Regions from separate parts of the Microbacterium sp. Leaf161 genome, predicted to be linked through region 2. Evidence: riboswitches for the same ligand, from Rfam matches in the RefSeq annotation. Region 2 holds a riboswitch; the other holds the start of a gene.

Region 1 (7,987 bases), 900 kb from region 2:
GGGCAGCTCGTCGATATCTGCCCGCAGGTGCGCGATCCGCTCCCACCACTGATCGCGGATGTGCGCCCGGTCGGGGGTGGTCTCGAGTCCGCCACGTCGCCAGAGGCCGCCGAAGTGGTTGATCGGCCCGTGTCCTCGTCCGACGTGGAGCGCATCGCTCTCCGTCAGAGACTCACGCAGCCACGAACGGGCCGAGGCGACCGCGTCGGTGAGGGACTCGCCCCTGGCGAGGCGGGTGGCGAGGGCGGACGAGAGGGAGCACCCGGTGCCATGCGTGTTGCGGGTCGCGATGCGCGCGCCCGGATACCCCCGACTCACTCCGTCGGCAGCGTCGATCACCGCGTCGGGAACGTCGTCGCCGTCGAGATGCCCTCCCTTCACGAGCACCGCCGCGCCCACACGGTCGGAGAGCGCAGCTGCCGCCGCGAGCGCGTCATCCCACCCGTCGATCGGATGGTCGGCCAGCGCGGCGAGCTCGGCGAGGTTGGGCGTCACGACATGCGCGCGCTCGAGGAGTCCGCGCAGCGCGACCTCGGCCTCCCGGTCGAGAAGCCGGTCGCCACTGGTCGCGACCATCACCGGGTCGAGCACGATGATCGGCGGCCGCATGGCATCGAGCCAGTCGGAGACCGCACGGATCACGTCGGCATTCGCCAGCATGCCGATCTTCACCGCATCGATGACGATGTCGTCTGAGATCGCATCGAGCTGCTCCCGCAGGAACTCCGCGGGCGGCACATGCACCGCCCGCACGCCCACGGTGTTCTGAGCGGTGAGTGCGGTCAGAGCCGCCATGCCGTACCCGCCGTTCGCGGCGATGGACTTGAGGTCGGCTTGGATTCCCGCGCCGCCCGATGGATCGCTGCCCGCGATGCTGAGCACCCGCGGCGTGCCTGACGCTCGCCACCGCCGGAGGAAACTCTGCGCCGTCTGCTTCGGATCGACCGCGGCGCAGATGGCCGAGACCACCGCGAGGCCGGCCGCGCCCGCGTCGCGGAGTCGCTCTGTGTCATCGATGTCCACGCCGCCGATGGCCACGCAGGGCACGGCGGACGTCTCGATGAGCGACCGGAAGCCGTCGATGCCCAAAACCGGCGGATGGTCGGGCTTGGTGTCGGTGGGGCGGATCACACCGACGCCGAGGTAGTCGACCACGCCCGCGGGCAGAGCCGCCACCGTCTCGAAGTGGTCGGGTGTGTTCGCCGTCAACCCGATGATCGCCTCGGCACCCAGTCGCTCGCGCGCCCGCAGTACCGACGCATCGCCCTGACCGAGATGCACGCCGTCGACGCGAGCTCCCCGAGCGCGAGCGACGAGCGCCGCATCGACCCGGTCGTTCACCAGGAGGATCGCACGGCCGGCGATCACGCGCGACAGCTCGACCAGCTGATCGGCGGTCTCGGCATCCGTCGCGATCTTGTCGCGCAGCTGCACGATGCGCACTCCCCCGTCGACAGCGAGGCGCACGGTCTCGACGACACCCCGCTCACCGCAGAGGCCCGGATCCGTGACGAGGTAGAGCGAGAGGTCGGCGATCACAGCGCGCTCTCCTGAACGCGCGCGGAGGCCACCAGGTCAGCCGGCTGCACGGCGGCGAGCGCGTCGAGCAGAGCGACAGCGAAGGTGCCGGGGCCCGAGGCGTGCACCGCGGCCCTCTCGGCGGCGATCGTGTAGACGAGGCTCGCCGACGCCACCGCCGTGAGCGGATCGGCAGAGGTCGAGCGCGCCGCGCCGAGGAACGCGGCCATGACCGCGCCCAGCGCGCACCCGCCGCCGGTGACCCGGGTGAGCAGCTCGTGACCGTTCGCGATGCGCAGCAGACGGACGCCATCGGTCACCAGGTCGACCGGTCCAGACACCGCGACCACAGAGCCATGACGCGCGGCGAGTGAGAGCGCTGCCTCTGCCGCATCGTCTGTCGTGTCTGTCGCGTCCACACCCCGGCCGCCTGCGCTGAGTCCGGCGAGCGCGAGGATCTCGGATGCGTTCCCCCTGATCGCCGTGGGGCGCGAGGCGATCAGCTCGTGGGCGAGGGCTGTGCGCACCGGGAGTGCGCCGATCGCGACGGGATCCAGCACCCACGGAGCGCCCGCGGCGACGGCACCGGCCGCGGCTTCGAGGCTCGCCGCCCGCTGCTCGGGGGTCGGCGTTCCGAGGTTGATCAGGACGCCGGACGCCACCCCGGCGAACATTCCTGCTTCGTCGACGATGTCGACCATCGCCGGTGCCGCGCCGAGGGCGAGCAGCACGTTGGCGGTGAACCCCGTGACGACGCTGTTGGTGATGCAGTGGGTCAGAGGTGGACTCTCGCGCAGCTCGGACAGGAGCTCTCCGGCCGTGGCAGCCAGGGTCGATTCGGATTCAGGACGCAGACGATCGCTCAATGCGACATCCCTTCGCTAGTACGAACTAGATCAGGTTCGACGGGTCTGTTCTCAGCCGCGGATGCGGCACCCCGTGTCACTGCTCGCAGTCTAGCGAGCGCGCCGTCAGCGCAGGAGCTGGATCAGCGCGAGTTCGTCTGTCCGGGTCAGACCTGCCCGCCGCTCGCGATCGACACCGCGTTCCTGCTCGTCTTCGACCACCGCGGCGATGGTCTCGTCGAGCGGGCGCAGCTCTCCCCCGGCCGCACGGTAACGCGCGTTCGACCTCGTCATGAATCCGGTCATGTCGCTCGGGAGCCACAGCGGCAGCGATCGCTTGCCCGCCCAGTACTCCACCTCATTCGCCACGAGCCAGTCGTCGGTGGCCGTGACGGTGTCTCCTCGGTGACCCACGTGCCTGCGCACCGCCTCGATGACCTCGGCCATCGGGTGCCGGTCGCCGGTCGCGTTGATCACTCCGGTCGCGGTCGTCGTGCTGATGAACTCCGACAGGTCATCGACATCGATCACCTGCACGTCGCGCCCGTCTGCACGGGGCAGCAGCACGGGTTCGTCGTGAGCGCGCAGGAACGCCGCAGCCCAGTATCCGAAGCGGTCGCTCGGGTCGCCCTTCCCGACGATCAGCCCCGGGCGCACGATCAGCGTTCGGTCGCCGAGCGTGCGAACCGCGTTCTCGGCGGCGACCTTCTGCGCGCCGTACTCGTACTCATCGCCGGCGCCGGCCGGCTGATGCAACGGCGCGGACTCATCCGCCCCGACCGTCTCATCATCGGAGTATGCAGACACCGACGAGACGTACGTCCAGCGGGCGGCTCGATCCCCGAGCGCCTCGACCGCCGCCGCCACGTGCGCCGCATTCGAGGAGACGTCGATCACGTGATCCCAATCGCGACCGCGGACGGCGTCATAGGCGTCGGCGTCGTCACGATCGGCCAGAACCAGGCTCGCACCCTCCGGGGACGGTCGACCTCCTCGCGCGAGGCACATCACCGCCGCCCCGTTCACCAGCATGCGTCTGGCGATCCGACCGGACAGCCAGCCGGTCCCGCCGAGAATCAGAGCGTCAGTCATGGACCCATGCCACCATCTCCGCCGTGCGAGGGGAAGTGTCTTCCGCTCACGGCGGATGCCGGGTTCACCGCGGACGGAGGTCTGACAGCCCCGTGAGCTCCGGGACGGTCCAGGAGGGATCCGGCCGCCAATCGCGCCAGTCCGCGGCGAACGGCCAGTCACCGTCGCGGTACGACGCGATCGCCGCGTCGGCGTGCCGCTCGATCTGCGCCGCCTGCTCGGATGTGAGACGGCCCTGCTCGACGGCCGCGATCAGCTCATCCTCATCCTTCAGATGCACCCGGCCGTCCGGCTCGATCTCGACATCGAGGATGTGGTCCGACGAGTAGGTGTCGCGGTCGGTGCGCAGGTGCGCGTTCTCGAGGTTTACGTACCAGCCGGCGAACTGCCACTCCGCCCCGCTCACATCGCTCCAGAAGAGCCACACCGACCACGCGGCGCCTGCGGGGGCGATCCGCAGGATGCCGTTGCCCCACCACTCCTCCACGATCCGCGTCCGCGGGTCCAGCCATCGCCGCTCGAGCGGAACCGTTCGGATCCGCTCGCCTTCCGGAGTGCCCTGCCCCTCCTGCAGCGTGCCCGGAGCGAGCCAGGCGACGAGGCCCCGCTCGTCGTCGCGGACGACTCGCATGGGTGTGATCGTCGACGCATCTCCGGGCTGCCACCCCGGCTTCCGGTAGTGCCAGGAGATCTGATCGCCCGGGTCGAGGAAGGGCGCCTCGCCCATCGGTCGGACGCCATCGGGAACCGCCGCAGGCGTGCTGTGGGGAAGGATGCTCATCACGACACGCTACCTCGCGGGAAAGCCAGGTTCAGGTCGGCTCGGCGGTGGCGGTCACTTCCACATCTGACGCCTCGATCGCTGCGTGGCGGACTGCATCCCGTACTGGAATGCAGTCCGCGCAGTGCTGAGTCAGTCGCGCAGCGTCGCGCCGAAGCGCTCGGCCGTGACAGCGACGCCCGCGAGCTTCGCCTCGGTCGCCTCGGCCGCGGTGAGCGTGCGATCGTCCGCGCGGAATCGCAGAGCGAAGGTGAGACTCTTCTGCCCTTCCGCGACGCCGTCTCCGCGGTAGTCGTCGACGAGTCGGATCGCCTCGAGGAGCTCTCCCGCGCCTTCGGCCAGCGCAACCTTGACGTCGCCGGCGGGGACGTCAGCCCCGAGCACGAGCGACACGTCCTGCGTGGCGGCCGGGAACGTCGACAGCGAGGCGGCGACCGCACGGGCGTTCGCCAGCGTGAGAATTCCGTCGAGATCGAGCTCGAGCACGGTCGCGCGACCCGGCAGGTCTGCTCCCGCTGCGACGTCGGGGTGGAGTTCTCCGACATAGCCGACCTCGACGCCGCCGACCGACAGCACGCCTGTGCGCCCGGGGTGCAGCGCCGCGCGCTCGCCCTGGGCCACCTCGATGTCCACGCCGGCAGCTGCGGCGATGACGCGAGCCGCGTCCAGCGCTTCCGACAGACCGGCCGCTTCAGCCGCACGGCCGGGCTGGCGTGCCACGACATTGCCCGTGAACAGCGCCGCGACATGGCGGTGCTGCGGCGGGATCGACGCGTTCAGCGCGGCGAGGGTCTCGTCCGACGGACGCACGCCGAGCGGCGGCACATCATCGGTGCCGTACTCGACACCGGGCTCGGGCAGGAACACGACTCCGGTCTCGAACAGCGCGAGATCCGTGAGGCCGCGCGAGATGTTGCGATGCGCGGTCTGCAGCAGTCCCGGGATGAGCGAGCGACGCAGGAACGGAGCAGAGCCGTCGAGCGGGTTCGCGAGCCGGATGCTGGGCAGGTGCTCTCCCGACGCCGAACCGTGCAGGTCGTTCTCGGCGTCGGTGGTGAAGGGGAAGGAGGGCGTCTCGACGAGACCGGCTGCTGCGAGCGCGTCAGCCACGCGACGTCGCCCCTGCTGGTGCGGCGTCAGGCCACGGCCGGACGGAGGCGTCGGCAGCACCGAGGGGATGCGGTCGAGACCGTGGATGCGCGCGACCTCTTCAGCAAGAGACCACTTGTCGGTGAGATCCGGGCGCCAGGTCGGCGGGATGACGACCCAGCCGGCATCCGTCTCGGTGACCTCGCCACCGATCGTCGTGAGCGCGACCACGATCTCGTCGTCGGAGTAGTCGACCCCGATGAGTCCCTGGACGAATCCTCGCGGCAGCTCGATCTCGGCGACGAAGACCTCGGCGAACAGCGCGCCACCCTCTTCGGTGAGCGTGCCGCCGGCGAACTCGACCATCAGGTCGGCGGCTCGACGAGCCGCGACGAACGGCACGAGGGGGTCGACGCCGCGCTCGAAGCGCTTAGACGCCTCGCTGGGGAGCTTGTGACGACGGGCCGTGCGCGCGATCGTCACCGGGTCGAACGTCGCTGCTTCGATGAGGACGTTGCGTGTCGTGTCACTCATCTCGGTCGTGCCACCACCCATGACACCGGCCAGGCCGATGGGCCCGGATCCGTCGGTGATCAGGAGATCCTCGACGTGGAGCTTCCGCTCCTGGCCGTCGAGAGTCGTCATCTTCTCACCGGGGGTCGCACGGCGCACCGTGATGCCACCCGAAAGCTTGTCGAGGTCGTATCCGTGCAGCGGCTGCCCCAGCTCGAGCATGACGTAGTTGGTGATGTCGATCAGGATGCCGAGTGAGCGCATGCCGGCGAGCGACAGGCGAGCGATCATCCACGGCGGGGTCGGGCGCGACGGGTCGACGTCGCGGACGACACGGGTGACGAACTCGCTCGCCCCGACGCGGCCGCGCACGGGGGCGGCGTCGTCGACGATCGCCGTATGACCGGTTCCGGGCTGGAGTTCGGCGAAGTCCCGTTCGGCCGGGTCGCGGAACGTAGCTCCGGTGGCGTGCGAGTACTCGCGTGCGACACCTCGGAGCGAGAACGCGTACCCGCGGTCGGGTGTCACGTTGATCTCGACCGCGACATCGTCGAGACCGAGCAGGCTGATCGCGTCAGTGCCGACGGGAGCGTCGATTCCGAGGTCGGCGAGAACGAGGATGCCGTTGTGCTCGTCACCCAGACCGAGCTCCCGCGCCGAGGCGATCATGCCGTCGGACACATGACCGTAGGTCTTGCGGGCGGCGATCGGGAACGGCCCAGGCAGCACAGCGCCCGGCAGGGTCACCACGACCTTGTCGCCGGCGACGAAGTTGTGCGCTCCGCAGACGATCCCGCGGATGCCGCCGTTCGCCTCGCCGACGTCGACCTGGCACCAGTTGATCGTCTTGCCGTTGGACTGCGGCTCCCCCTCGAGGGAGACGACCTGTCCGACCACGACGGGACCCGAGATCTCGAAGCGGTGGATATCCTCCTCCTCGAAGCCGACGGTGACCATCGCCGCCAGAACGTCTTCGGGCGTCGCATCCGCTGCCAGATCGACGTACTCACGCAGCCACGAAAGCGGGACGCGCATCACACCACCATCCCGTACTGCTCGCTGAAACGGACATCGCCCTCTGCCATGTCCCGCATGTCCTGCACGTCGCTGCGGAACATGAGTCCGCGTTCGACGCCCATACCGAAGGCGAAGCCGCTGTAGACGTCGGGGTCGATCCCCGCCGCACGCAGCACGTTCGGGTTGATCATGCCGCAGCCGCCCCACTCGATCCAGCGGGCGCCGCCCTTGAAGGTCGGGTGCCACAGGTCGAGCTCGGCAGACGGCTCGGTGAAGGGGAAGAAGTTCGTGCGGAAGCGCGTCTTCGCCTCCGGTCCGAAGAGCTGACGCGCGACGTGGTCGAGCGTGCCCTTGAGGTGGGCCATCGAGATGCCCTTGTCGACGACCAGCCCCTCGAACTGCGTGAAGACGGGGAGGTGCGTCGCATCGAACTCGTCGGTGCGGTACACGCGACCGGGGCAGAGCACGTAGATCGGCACGTCGCGGTCGAGCATCGAGCGCACCTGCACGGGACTCGTGTGCGTGCGCATCACGAGGTGGCGCGAGGGCGGGTCGACGTAGAAGGTGTCCTGCTCCTGGCGAGCGGGGTGGTCGACGTCGAAGTTCAGCGCGTCGAAGTTGAACCACTCGTGCTCGAGCTCGGGCCCTTCCGCGATCTCCCAGCCCATGCCGACGAAGATGTCGGAGATCTGCTCGCTGAGCAGGGTGAGCGGATGCCGCGCCCCGACGCGGGTCCGGGAAGAAACGGCGGTGATGTCGATGCGCTCGGATTCGAAACGGGCGGCGACCTCGGCGGCTGCCAGCTCCTCCTCCTTGGCGGCGAGGGCCTTCGTGACCTGACCGCGCCCCTGCCCGACGAGCTTGCCGAAAGCCGCCTTGTTCTCGGGAGCCACCTGCCGCATCGAGGCGTTCAGGACGGCGAGAGGCGAGCCGTCTGCGACATGAGCGGCTCGAGCCGCCTTCAGCTCGGTGGTATCGGCGGCCGCAGTGATCGCTTCGAGTGCGGCCGCGACGGCGGCTTCGACCGCTTCCGGGGTGATTTCGGGAGACTCAGACACGAGATAGGAGTCTACCGGGACGGCGGACTGCTCCTTCCCGGGGCCGGGCTCAGAGCGGGCCGAACATCGGCACT
Region 2 (7,987 bases):
CGATCGGCCCCGGTCTTTCGATGCGGGCGGTCAGCGGGTCGATCATCGGCCGACCTCCAGGCGCCGCGCATGCAGGGCCTCCAGCACGGCCTCGTCATGGCTGATCGCCACGATCGCCGTGCCCTCGTCACGCAGGCGTGCGATCAGGCCGACGAGTTCGGCCCAGGTCGTGGCGTCCTGCCCGAAGGTGGGTTCGTCGAGCACCAGCATCCGCGGCCGGGTGGCGAGGGCCGCGGCGACCGTGAGCCGCCGCTTCTCCCCGCCGGACAACGTGTACGGGTTGGCTCCGGAGAGCGAGGTGAGCCGCAGTCGTTCGAGGAGGTCGTCGACACGAGCGGTGATCTCGGGCTCGGAGAGTTTCAGAGCCCGGGGGCCGACCGATAGCTCGTCGCGCACGGTCTTCGCGAGCAGCTGGTGCTCGGGAGTCTGCATGACCGATGCGATGCGGGTGAGCAGCGCGCGCGACGACCAGCGGATGGGGTCGGGCTTCTCTCCGGCGGCGAGCGCGGGCAGAGCCGCGACCCGGCCGTCCTCGGCGGGGATGAGCCCTGCGAGCGTGAGTCCGAGCGTCGACTTTCCTGCGCCGTTCGCGCCGGTGACTCCGAGCACCTCGCCCGCGCGAACCTCGACATCGAACGGCCCGGCGACCGCGAGCCCCCGTCGCCGAGCGACCGTGAGGCCGCGCGCTTCGAGGAGGGTCTCCCCCGGCTGGTGCGCCGGCGCGGGCGGAACGGCGGGCGGGTGGCCGGGAACCCACACACCGGATGCCGCGAGCTCTGCCCCTCGCGCGCCGAGCACCTGCTCAGGGCTCCCGTCGGCGAGGACGACCGTGCCCTCCGGCTCGGCGCCGAGCACGATCACCCGCGTGACGAGCGGCAGCCAGACGTCGATGCGATGCTCGATCACCACGAGGGTGGCGCCCGTTGCATCGAGGGCGGCGGCGACGGCATCCCGCACGTCCTGCACTCCCCCGGGGTCGAGGTTCGCGGTCGGCTCGTCGAGCAGGATCGCGCCCGGTCGCATCGCCAGCACGCCGGCGAGCGCGAGACGCTGCTTCTGACCGCCCGACAGCGCGGCCGTCGATCGATCGAGTGCGACATCGAGCTCGACGGCGTCCAGCGCCGCGCGCACCCGCTGCCAGATCTCCTCGCGGGGGACACCGAGGTTCTCGCAGCCGAACGCCACGTCGTCGCCGACCCTGGCGAGGATCGTCTGCGTGTCGGGGTCCTGCAGCACCATGCCGACCCGGCCGCGCGCCTCGGTAGGCGGCACGCCGTCGACGAGCAGCCCTCCGCGCGTCTCGCCCTCGTCCGCCCCTCCGAGCACCCCGCCGAATCCCTGCAGCAGGGTCGACTTGCCCGAGCCCGAAGCCCCCAGCAGCAGCACCCGCTCGCCCGGTTCGATCCGCAGATCCACGTCGCGCACCGCCCACCGCAGTCGAGTCGCGTACCGCCACCCCCAGCCGTGGGCTTCGAGGGTGGCGGGCGTCGTGGGCGAGCTCACACCCGTGCGGTGACCTCGCGGCCGGCGGCGAACCGGCTGAGGGCTCCCGTCGCCGCGAGTCCTCGGGCGATCAGCCACGCGCCGAGTCCGGCGATCACCGCACCCGAGATGGTGGTCGAGACGATGTAGACGGTGGTGAAGAGCGTGTCTGCCCCGGCGTACCAGAGGATGCGGTCGTTGATGCCGCACGCGAGTCCGGCTCCGGCACCCGCCAGCATCGCGACAGGCAGACGCCAGACGCCGTAGAGGAACACGAGGAAGATCAGCTCGGCACCGAGACCCTGCACGAGGCCCGAGACGATGGTCAGCGGACCCCAGGCGTTGCCGACGAGGGCCGAGATGATCGCGGCGACCAGCTCGGTGTAGAGCGCGGCGCCCGGCTTGCGGATGATCAGCGCGCCCAGCACACCGGCGATGAGCCAGGGGCCGGCGAGCAGGCCCTGCACGCCGGGGAGCAGCGGCTTCAGGATGCTGCTGGGCACCTCGTAGCCGACGTTCCAGAGCAGGAAGATCAGCGCGCACGCGACGGCGATGACGCTGGCGACGACGATGTCGACGACCCGCCAGCGCCAGAGCTCAGGGCGACCGAGGCCCTTCGAGGCGCGCGAGACGGCTGCGGATTCCGTGGTGGATCCGGGCGTGGATGTACTCATCAGTGACTCCTCCCTGCGCTGGCATTACCCAGATCAGGTTCGACGGTCGAAGCGCGATTCGCTCCCTCTCAGCCCGGCTCGCCGGACTCCCGTGGTTGTTCTGACGATCTTACCCAGTGACGACACTCACGTCTGCTCTTGTTGCAGCGACACTGATCCCTGCGCGAGTTCGGTACCGTGAGGAGGTGACCGCTCCTGACTCCGCCGAGGCCACCGCCTCCGCCGTTCCTGCGGGCGATGCGTCGACGCCCGATGCGACAGCGCCTCATGCGTCAGCGCCTGCCGGTGCCACGGCTGACTCGTCGGAGCCCGCCGGTTCGCCTGCGGCGCTTCCTGATGCCGACGTCTCGTCGGCCGGCACGACGGATGCGGCACCCAGATCAGATGCGGATGACGACGCACCCGGGCTCATCGCTCTCGAGGCGGCTCTCGAGGCTCCCGAGACGACTCCCCACGCCCAGTGGGCAGAGGGCGCCAGCGGTGGGACGCCCCTGACGTGGGTCGACGCGGTCGAAGTCGCGCGGCACCCGGCGACCGAGGCGCTCGATGACACGCCTCCCGCCGCGAGCGGCGGCGCACTTCTGACCGGAGCCCATCTGCGCCCGGCGATCACCCGCCCCGGCGTGCTGGTCCCGCTCGGCGTTCTCGTCGGATTGCTCGGCACCTATGTCGGGTCGGCCATGCTGTGGCCGTTGCACGAGGTGGCGCCGACCGTGCAGGCAGTGGAGCTCTCCACGGTCGCCGCGCCCACAGCCGCCATCACCTGGCCCACCCAGGGAAGCGCCGCCGTGGGAATCGGCGGCATCGGCACGACGTCGTCATCGCTCGATGCGGCGGCGATCGCGAGCGTCACCAAAGTGGTCTCGAGTCTGATGGTGCTCGATCGGATGCCTCTCGCCGTGGGCGAGCAGGGCCCGGAGTTCTCGTTCACGCGGGCGGACAACCTGGCGTACTGGGACTACCGCCGCTCCGACCAGTCGGCGCTCGACGTGCCCGTGGGCGGCACTCTCACCGAGTTCCAGCTCCTGCAGGGAACGCTGCTCGGTTCGGCGAACAACTACATCGACCGCCTCTCTCAGGAGATCTGGGGCTCCCCCTCGGCGTTCACCGCTGCGGCGGAGGTGTGGCTGCGCGACCGTGGCCTCGACAGCATCACGATCGTGACCCCATCGGGATTCGACGCCCGCAACACGGCCACGCCTGAGTCGCTCGTCGCACTGGCCGAACTGGCGATGCAGAACCCCGTGTTCGCCGGCATCGTCGGCACTCCGTCTGTCGATCTTCCGGGCGCCGGCACAGTGGTGAACACGAACGGGATGCTGGCGGATCCTGGCGTGGTCGGAGTCAAGACCGGCACGCTCGGCGACAGTTGGAACCTGTTGACCGCGAAGGTCATCACGCTCGACGACACGACCGTGCACCTCTATGCGTCGGTTCTCGGGCAGGCCGACGATGAGCAGCGCCTCGCCCAGACCCGTTCGCTGTTCTCGCAGGTCGAGACGGCATTGGAGCAGCAGGCTCCCGCTGTCGCGGCCGGCACCGTCGTCGGCACGGTCACGACGCCGTGGGGCGCGACCGCTGATGTGGTGACGGATGCCGATGCCGACATCGTGCTGTGGAACGGCGCGATGGCCGAGGCCTCGACCGACTTCTCCCTCGGCGACAACCGCGAGTCGGGCGACGAGGTCGGCACCTTGACGAGCTCAGGACCGTTGAACACGGTGACGACGTCGTTGTCGCTCGCCGATGACGTCGATGCCCCGAGCCCGTGGTGGCGCCTGACCCATCCGCTCGAACTCCTCGGCATCACCGAAGCGCAGCGCTGACGACATCAGAATGCCCCGCCCCCGGATGAACGGGAGTCGGGGCATTCTGCTTCTCGGCCGTCGTGCGGATCAGCCCTTCTGGCCCCCGTCGTCCGAGCGTTCGACGACGGACTGTGCCGCAGCGGCTTCGGCGGCAGGAACCTGCGCCCCCACCGAGACCCCGACCTGTGCCGCCGCAGCAGCTTCTTCGGCGTCGCCGCTGACGACGACAGGGGTCGAGCCCGTGAGCGCGTCCTCTGCGTCGATGTCGGTGGCCGCCTGCTCGAACTGCGACTGGTAGAGACGCCAGTACGCACCCTGCGCCGTGATGAGCTCGTCGTGCGTGCCCTTCTCGACGATGTCACCGTGTTCCATCACGAGGATGAGGTCGGCGTCGCGGATCGTCGACAGTCGGTGAGCGATCACGAACGAGGTGCGTCCCTGTCGCAGCGCCGCCATCGCGTGCTGGAGCAGAACCTCGGTGCGGGTGTCGACCGCCGACGTGGCCTCGTCGAGGATCAGGATCGACGGCTGAGCGACGAACGCTCGCGCGATCGTGATCAGCTGGCGCTCACCCGCCGAGACGTTCGATGCGTCCTCGTCGAGCACCGTGTCGTAGCCCTCGGGGAGGGAGCGCACGAAGCGATCGACATACGTCGCCTTCGCCGCCTCGAGAACCTCGTCGTCGGTCGCCGTGGAGCGTCCGTATCTGATGTTCTCGCGGATGCTGCCGGCGAACAGCCACGGATCCTGCAGCACCATGCCGGTGCGTGAGCGCAGCTGCTCACGCGTGACCTCGGAGATGTCCTGACCGTCGAGCAGGATCCGCCCACCGTTCAGTTCGTAGAACCGCATGATCAGGTTGACGAGCGTCGTCTTGCCCGCTCCGGTCGGACCGACGATCGCGACCGTCTGACCGGGCTCGACCCGGAAAGAGAGGTCTCTGATGAGCGGACGCTCGGGCGTGTACGAGAACGCGACGTTCTCGAACTCCACGACGCCCTTGCCGTCGGCGAGCTTCGGAGCATCTGCGGCGTCGGCCTCCTGCTCTTCGGTGTCGAGCAGCTCGAACACCCGCTCGGCGGACGCCGTTCCCGACTGCACGACCGCGGCCATTCCACCGAGCTCCGACAGCGGCTGCGTGAACTGCTGCGAGTACTGGATGAACGCCTGCACGTCGCCGAGACGCAGCTGCCCGCTCGCGACCATGAGACCGCCGAGCACGGCGATGCCCACGTAGGTGAGACTGCCGACGAAGGTCATCGCCGGCATGATGATGCCGGAGAGGAACTGCGCCTTGAAGCTCGCCTGGAACAGCTCCTCGTTCTCGGCCTTGAACTTCTCGAGTGCATCCTGCTCGCGACCGAAGACCTTGACCAGCGCGTGGCCGGAGAAAGCCTCTTCGACGCGGGCGTTCAGGCGACCGACCTTGCGCCACTGGGTGCCGAAGGCCTTCTGTGACCGAGGGCCGATGACCCCGAAGATCACACCCATGAGCGGGAGCGCGATCAGCGCGACGAGAGCGAGCTGCCACGAGATCGAGAACATCAGCACGAGCACGCCGACGACCGTGAGCACGGCCGTGATCGCACCGGACAGCGACTGCTGCATCGTCTGCGTGATGTTATCGATGTCGTTGGTCACACGGGAGATCAGGTCTCCGCGCTGCACCTTGTCGAAGTACGACAGGGGCAGGCGGTTGATCTTCGCCTCGACCGCTTCGCGAAGGCGCCACATGGTGCGGACCATGATGACGTTGATCACGTAGCCCTGCAGCCAGCTGAGGAAGGCGGCGGTGATGTAGATCGCCAGCACGGCGATGATGATCCACCGCAGCGCGTCGAAGTCGACACCGTCACCGACCCTGAAGCTGCCGAGAGCCTCGACCTGGTTGGCGAAGTCGTCCTGCCCGCCCTGGCGGAGCGCGGCGACGACATCGTCCTGCGGGGTGCCGGCGGGGAACCCGGGGAAGTCCCCGTTCGCCTGCGCGAGCTGCACCGAGATGAAGCCCTTGTAGATGAGGTTCGTGGCCTCGCCGAGCACCTTCGGCGCGGCGACCGTCAGCACGACGCCGACGGCGCCGGCGATCGACACGAGGATGAACCACACGGCCGAGGGCTTGAGCAACCCGATCATCCGGCTGAAGCTCTGGCCGAAGTTGTCGGCCTTGCCGGGTGCGACGCTGTCCCAGCCGCCGCCGTCCTGGCGCGCCTTCTCGGCGAGCTCGGCTTCGTACTTCTCTTCTTCGGTCAGTTCGGGTGCGACCGCGGCGGTCGCGGCCGTGGCCTTGGCTGCGCGACCGCGACGGGTCTGAGGTGTGTTCTGCTCGCTCATGCGTCCACCCCCAGCTGCGATTCGACGATCTCTCGGTACGTGGTGCTCGTCTCGAGGAGCTCCTCGTGCGTGCCGACGCCGACCATGGTGCCCCCTTCGAGCACGACGATGCGGTTCGCATCGGTGATGGACGAGACGCGCTGCGCGACCACGATCTTGGTCACGTGCGGCAGCTCACGCCATAGGGCCTGCCTCAATCGCGCGTCGGTGGTGAGGTCGAGAGCCGAGAACGAGTCGTCGAACACCAGGATCTGCGGCTGACGCACGATCGCGCGGGCGATCGCCAGACGCTGACGCTGTCCGCCCGAGACGTTCGTGCCGCCCTGTGTGATGCGCGATTCGAGGCCCTGCGGCATCTCCTCGACGAAGTCGCGGCCCTGTGCGATCTCGAGGGCATGCCAGAGCTCTTCGTCGGTCGCGTCCTCTCTGCCGTAGCGGAGGTTCGACGCCACCGTGCCGGTGAAGAGGAACGGGCGCTGCGGAACGAGACCGATCGTCGCCCACAGCGATTCGACATCCGCCTCGCGGACATCCGTGCCGCCGACGAACACGGCTCCGCCCGAGACGTCGAAGAGTCGCGGGATCAACGACACGAGTGTCGTCTTGCCCGCACCGGTCGACCCCACGATCGCGACGGTCTCGCCGGGCTCTGCAGCGAAGCTGATGCCCTTGAGCACGGGAGAGTCGGCCCCGGGGTAGGTGAACTCGACGTCGTCGAAGGCGACCGAGCCGGGCGTCGGGAACTCGGTGACGCCGTTCGCCGGGCGCTCCATGCTCGACTGCGTGTCGAGGACCTCGCCGATGCGCTCGGCCGAGACCGCGGCGCGCGGGATCATGATCGCCATGAAGCTGGCCATGATGACGCCGCCCATGATCTGACCGATGTACTGCATGAACGCGAAGATCGTGCCGACCTGCACCGTGCCGCTGTTGACCTCGATGCCGCCGAACCACACGACTGCCACGATCGTGACGTTGAGGATCAGCATGAACAGCGGGAACAGCAGCACGAACAGCGAGCCGACCTTGCGGCCGACCACCATGATGTCGGTGTTGGCTCCGCGGAAGCGCTCTTCTTCGATGTTCTCCCGGACGAAGGCCCGCACGACGCGCACGCCGGTGAGCTGCTCGCGCAGCACGCGGTTCACGGTGTCGAGCTTGCCCTGGTAGCTGCGGAACAGCGGCACCATGCGGCTGACGACGAGCCCGGCGACGATCAGCAGCAGCGGCACGGACACGGCGATGAGCCAGCTCAGACCGATGTTCGTCTGCACGGCGAAGATGATGCCGCCGATCGCGAGCAGCGGCGCGGTGACGAGCATGGTGGCGCCCATCATCGCGAGCATCTGCACCTGCTGCACGTCGTTCGTGTTGCGCGTGATGAGGGAGCCGGCACCGAACTGCGACACCTCGCGCTCGGAGAATCCGCTGACCTTGGCGAAGACGTCGGCGCGGATGTCGCGCCCCGCGCCCATGGACGCGCGGGCGGCGAAGTAGGTGGCGATGACCGAGGCGATGATCTGCCCGAGCGAGACGGCGAGCATGAAGAGCCCGGTGCGCCAGATGTAATCGGTGTCCGACTGGGCGACGCCCTTGTTGATGATGTCTTCGTTCAGGCGCGGGAGGTAGAGGGTGGCGAGCGCGCTGGCGAACTGGAACACCAGGACGGCCGCGAGCAGCCATTTATAGCGG

The links. Region 2 has a riboswitch for thiamine pyrophosphate ahead of ASF87_RS04520 (ECF transporter S component). Riboswitches for the same ligand answer to the same signal wherever they lie in the genome.
Region 1: linked by a shared signal. The riboswitch ahead of thiM (hydroxyethylthiazole kinase) and the one ahead of ASF87_RS04520 (ECF transporter S component) in region 2 are both predicted to bind thiamine pyrophosphate.

Annotation. Positions count from the first base shown of each region.
Region 1 is NZ_LMOW01000001.1:13,853-21,839, forward strand. It holds gene ASF87_RS00065 (bifunctional hydroxymethylpyrimidine kinase/phosphomethylpyrimidine kinase) at 1-1,539, opposite strand, end outside; gene thiM (hydroxyethylthiazole kinase) at 1,536-2,384, opposite strand; TPP riboswitch at 2,375-2,468, opposite strand; gene ASF87_RS00075 (NAD-dependent epimerase/dehydratase family protein) at 2,490-3,455, opposite strand; gene ASF87_RS00080 (DUF402 domain-containing protein) at 3,520-4,236, opposite strand; gene pheT (phenylalanine--tRNA ligase subunit beta) at 4,369-6,873, opposite strand; gene pheS (phenylalanine--tRNA ligase subunit alpha) at 6,873-7,913, opposite strand; gene ASF87_RS00095 (hypothetical protein) at 7,963-7,987, opposite strand, start outside.
Region 2 is NZ_LMOW01000001.1:909,537-917,523, forward strand. It holds gene ASF87_RS04510 (energy-coupling factor transporter transmembrane component T family protein) at 1-46, opposite strand, end outside; gene ASF87_RS04515 (ATP-binding cassette domain-containing protein) at 43-1,503, opposite strand; gene ASF87_RS04520 (ECF transporter S component) at 1,500-2,156, opposite strand; TPP riboswitch at 2,150-2,259, opposite strand; gene ASF87_RS04525 (D-alanyl-D-alanine carboxypeptidase family protein) at 2,342-3,982, shown strand; gene ASF87_RS04530 (ABC transporter ATP-binding protein) at 4,052-6,295, opposite strand; gene ASF87_RS04535 (ABC transporter ATP-binding protein) at 6,292-7,987, opposite strand, start outside.